DNA from 2 places in the Rhizobium sp. P2_G9 genome. Region 2 is predicted to be linked to the other one. Evidence: riboswitches for the same ligand, from Rfam matches in the RefSeq annotation. Region 2 holds a riboswitch; the other holds the start of a gene.
The links. A riboswitch is a leader RNA that binds a small molecule or an ion and turns the genes downstream of it on or off. The one in region 2 is predicted to bind FMN.
Positions count from the first base shown of each region.

Region 1: another riboswitch for FMN. It lies ahead of AC1DYF_RS24985 (6,7-dimethyl-8-ribityllumazine synthase); the one in region 2 lies ahead of ribB (3,4-dihydroxy-2-butanone-4-phosphate synthase).

Region 1 is NZ_JBFUFK010000033.1:38,280-46,517, reverse strand. It holds gene clpX (ATP-dependent Clp protease ATP-binding subunit ClpX) at 1-22, shown strand, start outside; gene lon (endopeptidase La) at 388-2,808, shown strand; gene hupB (DNA-binding protein HupB) at 3,004-3,279, shown strand; gene AC1DYF_RS24985 (6,7-dimethyl-8-ribityllumazine synthase) at 3,554-4,075, opposite strand; FMN riboswitch at 4,160-4,305, opposite strand; gene AC1DYF_RS24980 (hypothetical protein) at 4,390-4,887, opposite strand; gene AC1DYF_RS24975 (nucleotide-binding protein) at 5,080-6,741, shown strand; gene AC1DYF_RS24970 (glycosyltransferase) at 6,752-7,912, opposite strand; gene AC1DYF_RS24965 (polysaccharide pyruvyl transferase family protein) at 7,909-8,238, opposite strand, start outside.
Region 2 is NZ_JBFUFK010000013.1:14,132-22,369, reverse strand. It holds tRNA gene AC1DYF_RS12585 (tRNA-Gly) at 104-177, shown strand; gene AC1DYF_RS12580 (FAD-dependent oxidoreductase) at 212-1,927, opposite strand; gene AC1DYF_RS12575 (UBP-type zinc finger domain-containing protein) at 1,964-2,269, opposite strand; gene AC1DYF_RS12570 (adenylate/guanylate cyclase domain-containing protein) at 2,403-3,635, opposite strand; gene AC1DYF_RS12565 (hypothetical protein) at 3,938-4,459, opposite strand; gene AC1DYF_RS12560 (hypothetical protein) at 4,398-4,958, opposite strand; gene ribB (3,4-dihydroxy-2-butanone-4-phosphate synthase) at 5,302-5,919, opposite strand; FMN riboswitch at 6,029-6,177, opposite strand; gene AC1DYF_RS12550 (SDR family oxidoreductase) at 6,269-7,051, opposite strand; gene AC1DYF_RS12545 (SDR family oxidoreductase) at 7,317-8,105, opposite strand; gene AC1DYF_RS12540 (sugar ABC transporter ATP-binding protein) at 8,126-8,238, opposite strand, start outside.

The DNA.
Region 1 (8,238 bases), on a different contig from region 2:
GAAGGCTCCGGCCTCCGCCTGATTGCCTGCGAAACATTGGATTTGCGGAAAGGCCCGGTCAATCCGGGCCTTTTGCATTGCATACGATGTAAATAACTCGATTTATTCAGAAAAATTCGTTTGCTCCGGCTGGCCGGAAGCGTCAAAGTTTCGATTGATTCCAGGCGTCGAATGCGAGGCTCACCACGTTTGCGCAAGCCTCGCAACATTTGGATCGCCTAATGTGAACTGTGAATTGTGACAGCTGTTTGACAGAGGTCATTGCTCCGGGAGTTGAAAGGCTTGAATTGCATAGCTCAGATATCCACCTGTACCCCAACACAGGCTGGATCGCTGAGACGCTACAGAAGCCGGCGGCCGTAAGGGCCTGGAATGAAAGGGAAAGAAATGACCAAAAAAACATTCCCGACGGAAGGAAATGTGCAGAACTACCCGGTCCTGCCGCTTCGTGACATCGTTGTGTTTCCGCATATGATCGTGCCCCTGTTCGTCGGCCGCGAGAAGTCCATCCGCGCTCTCGAAGAGGTTATCGGCACTGATCGGCAGATTCTGCTCGTCACGCAGAAGAACGCCACGGACGATGATCCGCAGCCATCGGCTATTTTCGACGTCGGCACGGCTGCCAACGTCCTGCAACTGCTCAAGCTCCCCGACGGCACCGTCAAGGTTCTGGTCGAAGGCCGCAGCCGTGCGCGCATCGAAGAGTACACTGATCGTGAGGAATTCTACGAAGCCGCCGCCGTCGTGCTGGCCGAGCCGGAAGAGGATGCCGTCGAGATCGAGGCCATGTCCCGTTCCGTCGTCTCCGAATTCGAGAACTATGTGAAGCTCAACAAGAAGATTTCTCCGGAAGTCGTCTCCGCCGCCGGCCAGATCGATGACTATTCGAAGCTCGCCGACACGGTCGCTTCGCACCTATCGATCAAGCTGACCGACAAGCAGGAAATGCTCGAAACCGTCTCCGTCAAGGGCCGCCTGGAAAAGGCGCTCGGCTATATGGAAGGCGAGATCTCGGTCCTGCAGGTCGAGAAGCGCATCCGCTCGCGCGTCAAGCGCCAGATGGAGAAGACCCAGCGCGAATACTATCTCAATGAGCAGATGAAGGCCATCCAGAAGGAACTGGGTGACGAGGAAGGCCGTGACGAAATGGCCGAAATGGAAGCGCGGATCGCCAAGACCAAGCTTTCCAAGGAAGCCCGCGAAAAGGCCGATGCCGAATTCCGCAAGCTCAAGCAGATGAGCCCGATGTCGGCGGAAGCCACCGTCGTGCGCAACTATCTCGACTGGCTGCTGGGCCTGCCCTGGGGCAAGTTCAGCCGCATCAAGACCGACCTGGCCAATGCCGAAAAGATCCTCGACCAGGATCATTTCGGTCTCGACAAGGTCAAGGAGCGCATTGTCGAATATCTCGCCGTCCAGGCCCGCTCGACCAAGATCAAGGGCCCGATCCTTTGCCTGGTTGGTCCTCCCGGCGTTGGTAAGACCTCGCTTGCCAAGTCGATCGCCAAGGCGACCGGCCGCGAATATGTCCGCATGGCGCTCGGCGGCGTGCGCGACGAGGCTGAAATCCGCGGTCATCGCCGCACCTATATCGGCTCCATGCCCGGCAAGGTCGTGCAGTCGATGAAGAAGGCGAAGAAGACCAATCCGCTCTTCCTGCTCGACGAAATCGACAAGATGGGCATGGACTTCCGCGGCGATCCGTCCTCGGCCCTGCTCGAAGTGCTCGATCCGGAACAGAACTCCACCTTCATGGATCACTACCTGGAAGTGGAATACGACCTGTCGAACGTGATGTTCATCACCACCGCCAACACGCTGAATATCCCGGCGCCGTTGATGGACCGCATGGAGATCATCCGTATCGCGGGCTATACCGAAGACGAAAAGCTGGAGATCGCCAAGCGGCATCTGCTCTCCAAGGCCATGCGCGACCACGCGCTACAGCCGAAGGAGTTCACGATCACCGATGAAGCGCTGATGGAAGTCATCCGTGCCTATACGCGGGAAGCCGGCGTCCGCAACTACGAGCGCGAACTGCAAAAGCTCGCCCGCAAGGCGGTCACCGAGATCCTGCGCAACAAGGTGCTGTCGGTCGAGGTCACCAAGGACAACCTGGCGGGCTATCTCGGCGTGCCGAAGTTCCGTCATGATGAAGCCGACAAGGAAGACCAGGTCGGCGTCGTCAATGGTCTGGCTTGGACCGAAGTTGGCGGTGAGCTGCTCACCATCGAAGGCCTGATGATGCCCGGCAAGGGTCGCATGACCGTTACCGGTAATCTGAAGGACGTGATGAAGGAATCGATCTCTGCGGCCGCATCCTATGTCCGCTCGCGGGCGCTCGATTTCGGCGTCGAGCCGCCGCTGTTCGAGAAGCGGGACATCCATGTCCACGTTCCCGACGGCGCGACCCCGAAGGACGGTCCGTCTGCCGGTATCGCAATGGCAACGGCCATTGTCTCTGTCATGACCGGCATTCCGGTGCATCACGACGTGGCAATGACGGGTGAGATCACCTTGCGCGGCCGTGTGTCGCCGATCGGCGGCCTGAAGGAAAAGCTGCTGGCGGCTCTGCGTGGCGGCATCAAGAAGGTGCTGATCCCGATAGACAACGCCAAGGACTTGGCCGATATCCCGGCCAATGTGAAGAACAATATGGAGATTGTTCCGGTCTCGCGGATGGGCGAAGTGCTCGAACATGCGCTGCTGCGCCAGCCGACGCCGATCGAATGGGACGAATCTTTCGACACAGCGACTGCCAAGGCAGCCGCTGCCACGGACGATGCGGGCGTCGCGATAGCCCACTAAACTGTTCTTCGTGCCAGAATGGCGCAAAAAAACCGATGGCCGGTCTCCTGACCGGCCATTTCTTTATGGAAAACAGCGTAAAAAGGCTGGATTTGCCGGGTTTTTGCTGTATCAGAGTTGCGGCCGGGCCACCGATAATTAATGTGCCCAGAATTATACGATTCGTTTCAAACCAACTACGAAAGGGGTGGAAACATGAACAAAAGTGAACTCGTTGCTGCAGTCGCCGAAAAGTCTGGTCTCTCCAAGACCGATGCGGCCTCTGCCGTCGATGCGGTGTTCGATACCGTTCAGGACGAGCTCAAGAAGGGCGGCGACATTCGCCTCGTCGGTTTCGGTAATTTCTCCGTGACCCGTCGCGAAGCGTCCGTCGGCCGCAATGTTTCGACCGGTGAAAAGGTTGATATCCCGGCACGCAACGTGCCGAAGTTCACGGCCGGCAAGGGCCTCAAGGATGCCGTGAACGGCTGACCCTATCAGAGCCAGTAGGCCCGAACAAAGCCCGGCGCACTCGCGCCGGGCTTTGTTTTTGGTCAAAGAACTTTGGTGTTCGGGGGCACCCCCCTCCGCCCTGCCGGGCATCTCCTCCTCAAAGGGGGAGATTGGCTGGGGGGCACGCTCTTCGCACCAATTCAGGTGTTGAGATCAGGGCGAGTGGTCGCCGCGGGTCGATCTCCCCCCTTGAGGGGGAGATGCCCGGCAGGGCAGAGGGGGGTAACACCACCCACCACCCGCTAAAGCAGCCTCAAGCCACTTGCGCCACCGTCGGAACGACCGCAACGTCATAGGTCGGATCGGTCACCGCGATCGCCGCTGCCGCGACCTCGCGGCCCTTCTGGCGGAAATGCGACAGGAAGAATTCGCGGTGGTCCGGATGCTCATGAAAATGGTGCGGTGTCAGCACCGCCGACAGCACCGGCACATTCGTGTCCAACTGCGCCTGCATCAACCCGTTGATCACCGCGGCGGCGACAAATTCATGCCGATAGATGCCGCCATCGACGACAAGTCCGGCAGCGACGACGGCGCCGAATCGGCCCGAAGCGGCGAGGCGCTTGGCCTTGAGCGGGATTTCGAAGGCGCCCGGCACTTCGAAGAATTTCAGCTCATAGCGGTTTTCGCCGACGGCGAGCATGGCGGCCTCGAAGGCCTCGCGCGCCTGGTCGACAATGTCCTTGTGCCAGCAGGATTGCACGAAAGCCACGCGGATGGGCGGCGTGCTGCGCTCGGCGGGGCGGAGGATGGTCTGGGTATTTTCTTGATCCACGTTCGGGTCCTTTCTTTGCCACAACATGAATCAGGGCAAGCGGACGCCAAACATACGCCCACGCAAATGCGCCGACGTTCAGGCTCCCGATCTCTTTCATCCGGACTATACCGTCGGCTTCGGAATCGCACCGAATCTGCTGACCTTGCCGTTTCCGGAAAGCGCTCGCGGGCTTGCGGACCGTTCCGCTTACCGCCGGTGGGGAATTGCACCCCGCCCTGAGATCACACCTTACGTTTTCGCAAGGTAGTCTACAGATATTGTGTATTTTCACGCTTGGCAAGGGGTGGATGCGAACGGCGCGTCAACTGCCTTCACGATTTCTTTCTGCTATCTTGCCATTCTCGAAAGCCCATGACCGCTGCCATCGTCAGAAATGCAAGTGTCAATGCGGCAAAGCCGACTGTGAGTACCGGTTCGCCTATCGAGGGGCGCTGCTTGCGGATCGACAATGTCTCGAATGACCTGTCGATGAGAGCGCTGTCGCTGCCACGAGCGCGCTCGGGAAACCGTCGCTTATATGTTGCCAGTGTGTACCAGCAGGCCTTGATCACCCGGTCGCCGCGTCCGGATACTCGATTGTAACCCTGGACGTAGTCTGTTCCGAGCGCACCCCGCTTCTCATCACATGCCACAGGAAGGAGATAGGATCGAGGATCGAAGTTCCTGAGAAATTCTGCGAGCAACATTTCCTGCCGTATGTCGGAAATTCCGATCGACAGGAATGGCAGCATAACGATCGGGTAGATCAGGAGAACGGGGCGGACATATTTCCGGTAGGTCTCCTCGGGGAATATGCGGGAAGGGGACATGACAGGGATCGGGCTGGAGGCGATACGTCTACGTAGTGTAGACAAGCGACGTTAGAAATCCTTTCCACCAGAAATTATTTCCTTCCGTCCTGTAACCCACCAGATGCCGGCTTGCGCAGCCGATCTTGATTGCGCCGCAACCCCGCTCTATACCACCTGCGCCTACCATCACTGACCTCACAGGGTGCCTGCTTGACCGATTCGGCCGCGACCAATCCCGATATTCATGTCCTCGAACAATTGCTTGCCGTCGGGCGCCGCCGCTGGAAATCGCTGCTGCTGTTCATCCTGGCTGGCATTGTCCTCGCCTTTCTCTATGCCGAGAGCCGGGCGCCGCAATATTCCGCCTCGGCCGCCGTCATGGTGCGTTCCGGTTTCGCCGCCGACCCTGTGCGGCCGGGCATCGAGACGATCACGCCGGAGGAAGAGGGCCAGTTCCTCAGCCAGCTCGAATATATGGAATCAACGACTGTCGCCGCCCGTGTTGCCGACAAGCTGAAACTGACCGACGACCCTGATTTTGCTCGCCCGGCATTGTCTGGTTACAAGCGCCTGATTGCTGTGGCCAGGCGGCTGGCGCATCTCGGTGCAGCCGACAAGGCGCAGCCGGGGCTGAAGCTCGACCGCGACCAGGTGATTGCGCAGTTGCGGGCCAATGCCGGTGCCGCGCGTGTCGGCCGCACCTATGTGGCGACCATTTCCTATATCCATCCCGATCCTGCCGAGGCGCAAAAGATAGCGCAGGCCTTTGCCGAGGCTTTTCGCGAGACGCTGGCTGACGCCAATGAAGCGGCCAATGCCAAGGTCCGCGTCGCGGTTGAAGCCGAGCTTGCCAAGGCGACGCCCGAGACCAAGGCGGCGCTGCAGCAGAAATATGAGGATACGCTGATCGAGCGCGCTGTTCCCGGCGTCGATGCGGTGGTGATCACCGATGCCCGCAAGCCGGCCGCGCCGAGCTCGCCGCGCAAGCCCTTCATCCTGGCCATTGGCGCGGTGTTGGGCGCTGCCCTTGGCTGCTTGGTTGGCGGCTGGAGAGAGATGAAAGACCATGGCGTGCGCGATGGCGACCGGATGGCGCGCAGCCTCAAGACGCGTTTCCTTGGTTATATTCCGGCCATGGCCGTCGACCGCAAGCCCGGCAGCATCAGCGCCAACAATCTGACATTGCCTGCCGGCGCGCGGCTGGCTGCGTCAGAGCCATTTTCACGCTTTAGCGAGGTCGTGCGTGCTGGCGCCGTCGCCGCCCGGGCCGGCCGCTTGAGCTCGGTGATCGGCGTCACATCCGTTCTGGCGGGCGAAGGCAAGACGGGCTTTGCCGCCAACCTTGCGGCCCATCTCGGCAATCAAGGCCTTCGCGTGCTTTTGATCGACGCCGATGTCCGCCGCCCCGAACTGTCGAACTGGCTGGCGCCCGGTGCAGAAATGGGCATTGTCGATACGCTGCTGCAGAACAAGCCGCTGACCGAAACCGGCCTTTACGATTCGCGCAGCAATGTCACCTTTCTGCCGGCCGCGCTCAATGGCCGCGGCGTCGAGCCGGCCGGCCTGTTGTCCGGCTCGCAAATGCGCGATCTGATCGTTTCACTGCGTGGCCAGCATGAGGCCATCATTCTCAATCTGCCGCCGCTGACGACGGCTGCCGATGCCGCTGCGGCCGCTCCGATCGTCGATGCCTTCATTCTGCTTGCCGAATGGGGCACGCCGTCCCCGGAACTGATCGAGACCGTTCTCGCCGGCGAGCCGGAAGTCTCCGGCAAACTGGCCGGCCTGGCGCTCACCCGCACCAATTTCCATAAACTGCCGCTCTACGTGACGTCGGCGTCGCGTGGCGCTTACCAGAAGCGGATCGGCTGAGCCAATCGGCTCAGCGGCTTGTTTTCCACGGGGCTGCGGCCTGATAAAGGTCGAGCAATCCGTTGCGGACGCTTTCCTCGGAGAATTCGTCTGCCACCAGGGCACGGGCACGCACCGACGCCGCCTGCCATTCCTCGGCCGGCAGCGCATCTGCGGCCTTCAGCGCCGGATAGATCGTCTCGGGCGTGAATCCGGTATGGTAGGCGGCACCGCGTTCGAAGCCGATAGCGAGATTGCATTCGGGCGTCAGGATGGCCGGAATGCCGGCCGCCCAGGCCTCCAGCACCGCCATCGGCAAGCCTTCGCTCTTCGATGGCAGCATGAAATAGCGGGTGACGCTCATCGAGCGGTTCTTGTCCGGACCATATTGCGGGCCGGCGAACAGGGCATTGCCGAAGTCACGGCCAAGTGCTGCGGCCTTGGCCTCGAAACCTTCGATGCCATCGTTCCAGCCGCAGAAGACGAGCAGGGAACGGTCGCGGAAGCCAGGGTCTTCGGCGGAAAGCCTTGCCCAGGCATCCATCAGTTCCATGCAGCCCTTCTTCTCGTGGATTCGGCCGAGGAACAGGTAGACATTGCGGCTGTCGAATTCCGGTTTCCACCAGCCGGGCATCTCGCCGTCACTGACGAAGGGCTGGGCGAAATTGCGCACGATCTTCGCTGGCTGGCCTGTGAGGAATTCGGCGACATCGCCCGTCTCCTTGTCGGTCAGCAGGTGGAAGCCGGCGGTCTTGCGCAGGAAGCGGTCCTGGTAGAGCGCCGACACCGCGCCCTTGAGTCTCGGCGAGCGCGAGCGGATCCAGGGTTCCAGCATGCCGTGCGGCGAGACGATATAGGGCTTGCCCGTCAGCATCGACCAGGCCTGCACGGCGGCGCAGTGGAACTGCCAGACTCCATGCACATGCACCAGGTCCGGCTTGGCGCGCATCAGCGACAGCAACATGCCAGGCGCGAGGCTGAAGCTCTGCGGGCCGTAGAAGCGATGCAGGTAAAGCTTTGCCGCTTGCCACTGCTTCGGGTCGACCTTTTCCATGCGCGTGTCGAGCGTGTGGACGGAAATCTCGTCGAAACCCGCTGACGCCAAAGCGGCTACATGCAGCCGCGCCGCTTCGGCAACGCCGCCGCCGAGCGGCGAGATCGTCGGCAGCGCCAGTGCGAGCCGCCGGATCATCGCTGGTTCCCGATCAGGCCAAGGATGTCCTGCAGGCGGGTGAAATTCTTCTGGTAGACTTTTACCGCATTGCGAATCTCGGCCTCGGCGGCGGCGAGATTGTCATAGTCGGCGGAAAGCTGGCGGATCATGTAGTCGTAGTCGATGCTGTCGATCGGCGTATGCCTGTGCGAGAGCTTCAGATCGTTCATGATATATTCGGTCTTCGGCAGATAGGCGATGGCGAAGGTCGGGCGCCCGGCCATCATCGAGAAGATGCAGGAATGGAAGCGGGTGCCGAGAAACACTTTCGAGCGGGTGATCAGCGCCCGCAGAATATCCGGCTC
Region 2 (8,238 bases):
CCGCAGGTCCCGCACTTGTCACACACGTCTTTACCCAAATGCCCCGGACCAAAGCCAATTCGGCTTGACAGCCAAACACCTGTCATGGGATTGGAAAGCAAGTGCGGGTGTAGCTCAATGGCAGAGCAGCAGCTTCCCAAGCTGAATACGAGGGTTCGATTCCCTTCACCCGCTCCAGAAACAACAAATTCAATTATCCAAAATATTGCGGTCACTCGCGCGCCGCGGCGCGAAGCTCCGCCACGTTTCGGTCCGCTTCGACCCCTCCCATGAATTGCAACGCCGCATGAATTTGCGCCACCACCGCCGCCCCCTCCCCCACAGCCGCAGCAACCCGTTTCGTCGAGCCGGCACGGACGTCGCCGATGGCAAAGACGTTCGGCACGGAGGTTTCCAGCGGTAGCGGCGCCCGGGGATAATCCGGCCGGCGGAACGGCGCGCCCGTCAGGATAAAGCCCTTGTCATCGGTCTCGACGTGATCGCGAATCCAGGCGGCGTTCGGGTCGGCGCCGATGAACAGGAACATGTGGCGCAGCGGCACGCGCTTGTCCGTTCCGGTCTGCCGGTTGCGCAGGATCGCGGCGGATAGTCCGGTGGTCTGGTCGCCTTCGATCGCCTGCACATCACAACTCGTATGCAATTCGACGTTTGGCAGGGCGCCGATCCGATCGATCAGATAGCGCGACATCGTCGCTTCCAGCGGACGCCGGACCACCAGATGCAGCCGGTTGACCTGCGGCGCCAGAAACGCGATCGCCTGGCCGGCGGAATTGCCGCCACCGACAAGCACGATGTCTTCGCCGGCACAGAGCCTCGCCTCGATCGAGGACGCCCAATAGGAAATGCCGTTGCCTTCCAGCGCCTCGATATTGGCGACATCCGGCCGCCGGTAGCGGGCGCCGGAGGCGACGACGATGATGCGGGCCGTGATTGTCCGATCTCCTGCAAGCTGCAAAATGTGCGGACCGGCCGCGTTGACGGCAGGCGAAAGGCCGGTGACCTCGATCGGCAGGGCGATTTCCGCACCGAACTTCAGCGCCTGGTTATAGGCACGGCCGGCAAGCGCCTGGCCGGAAATGCCAGTCGGGAATCCGAGATAGTTTTCGATCCGCGCCGAAGCACCGGCCTGTCCGCCGACGGAACGCTCGTCGATGACGGTGACCTCGAGCCCTTCCGAGGCGGCATAAACGGCTGCGGCCAGTCCGGCCGGCCCGGCACCGACGACGGCGACGTCGTAGATCTTGCCCGGTGTGAGGTCCGGGGTCATGCCCAGGCAGCGTGCAGCCTCGACGTCGGACGGGTGTTTCAGCACGGTGCCGTTCGGGCAGACCATCAACGGCAGTTCGGACGATTGGATGCCAAGCCGTTCGATCAAGGCCCGGCCTTCCTCATCGGACGATGCATCCAGGACAGTGTAGGGATAGGCGTTGCGGGCCAGGAATCCCTGAAGGCGGGAAAGTGCGGGGCTGCCCGGCGCTCCGATCAGCACCGAACCAGCGGTGCCGGCGCTGATCAGCGCCACCCGCCGCAAGATGAAAGCCCGCATGACGATTTCGCCGACATCGGCTGAAGCGATGACCAGGGCCCTGAGATGTGCGGCATCGAAAGCCACGGCCGTGCAGCCATCCCCACCGGCACGGGCGCCGGTCAGTGCCGGCCGGCCCGAAAGCTGGTTGACTTCGCCCGAGATCTGGCCTGGCCGGTGCGCGGTGATCGCCGCGGCATGGGACAGCCCGTCGTGACGGAAGACATCCATCGATCCTTGCAGGACAAGCCAGGCAGGAACCGGTCCATCGCCAACGTCATAGATCATTTCGCCGGCATCGAAATGCCTGGGCTCGCCATTGGCGAAGCGCCTGGCTGTCTCGATCTGGTGCGCGGTGAACACCGGAAACATCTGATAGTCGCGTGAACCTGGCTCTGCCATGCGTTCTCCGAATGTCCGTTTGCGCTTATCGTCGCCTCAGTAGTAACGCGGAATAGGGCCGCGCTGCGGCGTCTGGTCGGGAAGTTCGACCATGGTCTGATCGACGAAGCACCAGCCCCAACCCTCCGGCGGATCGTAGCCTTCGATGATGGGATGTCCCGTTTCATGGAAATGCTTGGTCGCATGTTTACCCGGCGATTGATCGCAGCATCCGACATGGCCGCATTCGCGGCAGAGGCGCAAGTGGAACCACATTTCACCAGCCTCCAGACATTCCTCGCATCCAAGGGTCTTTGGCGTGACATCGCGTATTGTGGACAAGTGGCTGCACGGATGTGGCATGGGCTCAACTCCTTGCTTCGGGCGACAGAATAGAGAAAAGCGCCGGGATTGCCACCCTTGTCATTCGGGCAACGGGATGCGACCGGCTCGCATGGATCGGGATCGCCGAGCGGCGTAGAAAGGCCTGAAAATCTCAAACCGGCATCGGACCATCTTCTGCAGACAGAGCATGTGGGACGAAAACCCTCTGCGGTTCGCGAAAGCCAGCCAGCTCGAATTCACCAATCGCCTCGAATCGCCCAGGCGCTTCAGCCGCAAAGTCGCTTGAAGCGACGATCACCCGCCCTTCCCGCGCGGCGATTTTTTCCAACCGCGCGGTCATGTTGACCGCGGGTCCGATGCAGGTGAAATCGAGGCGGGCGCCAGCGCCGATATTGCCATAGAGCGCCTCGCCGACATGCAGGGCGACGCCGAACCGGAGTGGCTCGCCACCGGAGGCGACAATCTCGTCCGACAGCGCGTTGACATTGGCTTCGGCGGTCAGCGCCGCGCGTAGCGCATGTGCGCAGGCGGCCGATTCCATCGCGGGATCGGTAATATGGAAAATGGCCAACACGCCATCGCCCATGAATTTCAACACTTCTCCGCCTTCCGCCTCGATGGGCGCAACGATCCGGTCGAAAAATTGGTTCAACAGGTCGAGCAGCGTCTCCGCCGGTTGGGAGTCGGCGCGCCGGGTGAAGCCGCGCATGTCCGACAGCCAGATCGCTGCCCGAATCTTTTCGGAAACGCCACGTTGTATGCGTCCCGACAATATGCGCTCGCCGGCGTCGCGCCCGACATAGGCGTTCAACAGGCTGATCGCCGTCGCACGCAGCGCCCGCACCTCGGCGACACGCGACAGCGGCGATGCGAGCCGTTCGAGCACGGCGAGTTGCGGCTCCGAAAAGCCGCCGGCGCGCTGCGTGGCGAAGGTTGCGACATGAATTTCCGAATTGGTGAAAAGAAGCGGCAGAGCCAGATAGTCTGTAATGCCCTCGGCGCGTAGCGTGGCAAGCAGCGAGAAATCGTCCGGGCAGTCGGGATCGACGAGATGACGGCGGATTTTCTTGCCGTCGCGGTAGATCGTCGCCACGGGGCTATCGAGAAATTCGTCGCCGTCGAGCACGGCATAGGCCGCTTCGGAGACCACGACCGCAGCACCCGGCCGCCAGACGAAACTGCGGCCCATCAGCAGTGGATGCAGGGTGCGGACAAACACCGCGACACGATCGAGCGGCAGGCCGGCATCGACAAGTTTGCTGCAGAGTTCGGCGAGCACGTCCTCGGATTTTGCCGCCGATCTCGCGCCTGCCACGAGCCAATCGATCGTCGCCGTAATCCGCTGCAGATCCGGGCCGTTGGGCGCTGTCCGGCTGTCGGTCACGAGATACCCCCTCCCCACCATTCATGGCGTTGCGAAGCCTGCGGCAGGTCATGGGATATATGCATCATCAAGACGCCTGCGGAACACCACTGGATAATCGATACACCCGGCTTGCCTTCTTGTGAAGCAAACGCATGTGATCACGCTGCGGGCCAGAACGGCAATCATGCCGGACCATTTGCAACAAAGAAAAAGCCCCGCGTAGCAACGACGACGGATTGCTCGAATTGCTGCCGATGGAAAAGGCAACGGTTCGAAATCAGTGTCGCACCCGCCCAGGATGAGCGGTTGCAAAGTGCCTATCAGCTTGGGACGGTTCCGGCATACTCCGATTCAGGAGCAGCCTGCGTCGTCTCAACATCCCCCGGCTCCGGTATCAGCCCCGTGCGGACGCCTTCCCCTTGCCACCACGCCGCATCCTTGGGCATCCGGGCACGGCGAAGAGGCTCCAATTCGGTGAAGATGAACCGACGCCTATACGCGCTCGGACTTTCCGCGAGATAAAACGGCTTCATTCTTTCCGATCCCAGGAAAAGCGGGCGACGCAGGAACCGCATCGGATTTTCCACCCAATCGGGTGGCGGCCCCAGCGACCACCTGCGGCAAAGGTGTTCCCCGATGGCCCCGACCAATGCATCGAAACTCTCGTCGCCCTTGAACGGAGGCTCGTCGATCACACGCTCTTTGCGCCCGTGCCACGTGTGGTCGAGATAAAATCCGTCCAGAAAACCTGCAAGGGGAAACCGAAACTCGATGCCGGTCTCAAGGTGTGAGCGGACTGCCTCGGCCAGCGTTCCAGGTCGGAGCAGATTCGTCCGATGCATTGTACTCATCCACCAAGCCCTCGATCCTGGCCTTCATACGCTGCGACACAATTGGAAGCACGACGCCCGGAATGTTAGGATAGCACTGGGTCATGAGATCGACAATCTTTTCAAATGTGTCGATGCCCGTCAGCTTCATCRACGCAATGGCATCGGTCGTATCCGTGAGGCCTTTTGTGTCGTCCTCTCCTCTGTCGGCCAAAACTTTCATCGCCAGGAGATACTCCGGTGACGGAGTGAAGATTCGCAGCCCGACCGGATACCCGCCTCTCGGATAGTCTCTGAACCGGAGGAGGTGGGGAGCGGGATTCCCTTTGGGCGGTGCGAACTGCTTCGCTGCCTGATTCATCCATCCCTCCGGCAGACGTCGGCGTTGTGTCACGATATCCACGATCTGGTAGGCCTGATCCCGGTGGTTGAGATAGACCGCATCTATGTCGCCCGAAGAGTCACGGATATTCGAAGCCAATACGAGGCAAGAGCCACCGTAGATCGCCATCTCCAACACCAACCCGCGCCGCTAGTTGGGCGATTTCGTCGAATGCATCCTCTATAGACTCCCTATCAAATTTTGCATCGTCGGCCATTTCACGCTCCGTTGCGTTTTTCTCGCGAACCGGTGGATTGGCTAGCAGCGCAAGCTCACAAGTTAAAGCGCGTCTGCGTCACGTCTTATTCCATATCAAATCAAGGTCATCCGGATGCTTGGAGATCAAGCTCGTTAGCCGTGAGGCGCCCCAAGCCCGGCAAGGTCCTCACATGGCCCGAAAGAATTGTGACGGCGTCAGCGACCGGCCACACACCCTTTCTGCAGCCAGTCACAAGCAGCCACGGCTATCCGTTCACGCCGCCTGGCTGAACCCGACATAGGCGATCAGGTCTTCGATCGTGACGAGCAGCAGATTATGACGCTCGGCGAACGTCTCGAGGTCCGGCAGCCGGGACATAGTGCCGTCGTCATTCGCCACCTCGCAGATCACGCCGGATGGCTTCAGTCCGGCAAGCCGTGCCAGTTCGACTGCCGCCTCGGTATGGCCGGGACGTGCCGCAACACCCTGGGGATGGGCGCGCAACGGAAAAATGTGCCCCGGCCGGGCAAAATCTTCCGGTCGGGATTTCTCGTCCAGCAGCGCGCGAACCGTCGCTGCCCGATCGGCAGCGGAAATCCCGGTGGTCGTGCCGGGGATGTAATCAACGGAGACCGTAAACGCGGTCTTCAGCGATTCCGTGTTGTTGGCGACCATCAGAGGGATATCGAGGGCATCCAGCCGTTCGCCCTGCATGGCGACGCAGACAAGACCACGCGCATGGTTCATCATAAAGGCGATATGCTGCGGCGTCACCGCTTCCGAGGCAACGACGATGTCGCCTTCGTTTTCACGATCCTGGTCATCGACGACCACGACCATTTCGCCGCGAGCGATTGCGCGAACCGCGTCTTCGATTTTTGCAAAACTCATTCTTCTGCCTTTCAAGGGTGTGCCTCGCGGCACGGTCCAGCGCATCGAAAGATGCGCCCATTTTCCCTTGGGCGAACAAGCAACACTGCTCCCTGTCAGGAGCATAGCCACGTGTCCTCTTCCATCCGGACTATACCGTCGGCCCCGGCATCTCACCGGGTCTGCTGACCTTTCACCTCGACGGCGAAAGCGCTCGCGGGCTCCAGGACAGGTCCTGATACCGCCGGTGGGGAATCTCGCCCCGCCCTGAGAACATCTGAAACATAAGCGCGACGGACCCCGGATTTCAAGAATGAATCCGCCAACCATTGTCCGGAATGCGCAAAAGCATTCCGGATCGCAACAATATTCACGACATGATCAGGCCGCCATCGACATTGATCGTCTGCCCGGTGATGTAGGCGGCATCATCGCTGGCGAGGAACGTCACCAGACCCGCGACGTCATCGCCGGACCCGGCGCGCTTCATCGGAATGTTCTGTACCCATTCCTTCATCAGTTCGCCGGGCTGATAATTGCCGAGCAGCTTACCCCAGGCCTGGTCGTTATAGGCCCACATGTCGGTTTCAATGATGCCCGGGCAGAAGGCGTTGACCGTGATATTTTCGGTCGCCACTTCCTTGGCCAAGCTCTGGGTGATCCCGACCACGCCCATTTTCGAAGCCGCATAGTGCGGCGTGAAAATAAAACCTTGCCGCGCCTGGCCGGATGCGGTGCTGATAATGCGCCCGCCCCGCTTATGCTTGCGGATGCGCAGGATTGCCTCGCGCGCGCAGAGGAAAACGCCCTTGGTGTTGACGAGCATGACCTTGTCCCATTCGGCCTCCGTCATGTCTTCCAACCTGGCAATCGTGATCACGCCGGCATTCTGGATCGAGACGTCAACGCCGCCGAAAGCCTCTTCCGCGCGGTCGTAGAGAGCAACGACGCTCTTGGCATCCGTGACATCGCCGACGAAGGAGATGCTTTTGCCGCCCTCCGCCTTAATCGCGTCGGCGACGCCGTGAACGCTGTCTTCATTGGCCGAGACCACGACATTCGCGCCCTCGCGGGCGAAGCGCCGGGCAATTGCCGCTCCAATTCCACGGCTGGCACCGGTGATCACCACCGTCTTTCCGTCAAAGCGGGACATTGCGTTCTCCTTTTCGATTGATTGAACCGTTGGACGGCACGTGGCTGATAGTGCCGGTCAAGCGCCCGGATCCAGGCGCTCAGGGCATCGACAACACCGGCGCAATCGGCGGCTTTCAGCCTCCGCCGATCAGCTTGAAAGGGGGATGACGACCACGCTGCAATCAGAGCGGTCCGCCTTGGTCGTCATCGCCATGACCTCTGCTAGGGAGAATGAGAGGCCATTCATTTCCAGTTTCCGGCAACGATCTTCCTGCGTATCACGATCACCAGCAGCAGAACCCGCCGTCGACCAGCAGGTCGACACCGGTGACAAAACTCGCGGCGTCGGACAGGAGGAACACGGCTGGACCGACCATCTCGTCGACATTGGCCATCCGCTGCATCGGCGTCTGCTCTTCGAACAGTTTTGTCTGGTGCACCATTTCCGGCCGTGTGTTCATCGGTGTCGCGGTATAGCCGGGCGAGATGGTGTTGACGCGGACGCCGCGGCCGACCCATTCCATCGCCATGGACTTCGACAAGTGAATGACGCCGGCCTTCGAGGCGTTGTAATGGCACTGGCTCAGGCCGCGATTGACGATCACGCCCGACATGGAGGCGATGTTGACGATCGAACCCTTGCCGTGCTTCAGCATCGCCCGCGCTTCCGCCTGGCAGGAGAGGAAGACGCCCTTGAGGTTGACGTCCATCAGGGTCTGATATTGGTCTTCTTCCATGTCCTCGGCAGGATTGGCATTGGCGATGCCGGCGGCATTGACGGCAAGCGACAGCGCACCGAGGTCAGCCTCCGTGCGGCTGATCGCATCGGCCAATGCGGCCTTGCTGGTCACGTCGGCCGCGATCTGGACGGATTTCCTGCCCGCCTTGGCGATGAAGTCGGCGGTCTGCGCCAGGCCGTCATCGGTGCGGCGATCCATGAGCGCAACGTCGGCTCCACATTGGGCAAGGCCCATGGCAATGCGCTGGCCGATGCCGCTGCCGGCACCGGTGACGAGCGCCACATTGCCGGAGAGATCGAAAAGTTTCGGGGCGTTGAGCGTGATTTCGGCCACCACTCGTTCCTTTCATTGCATCAGATTGTCGCTAGTTCCATGACGGACACGTCGTTTGCCTCGGCGCGGTCGAGAATACCGGCCTGCTTGCCTTGCGCCAGCACGAGAATACGGTTGGAAATGCCCAGGACCT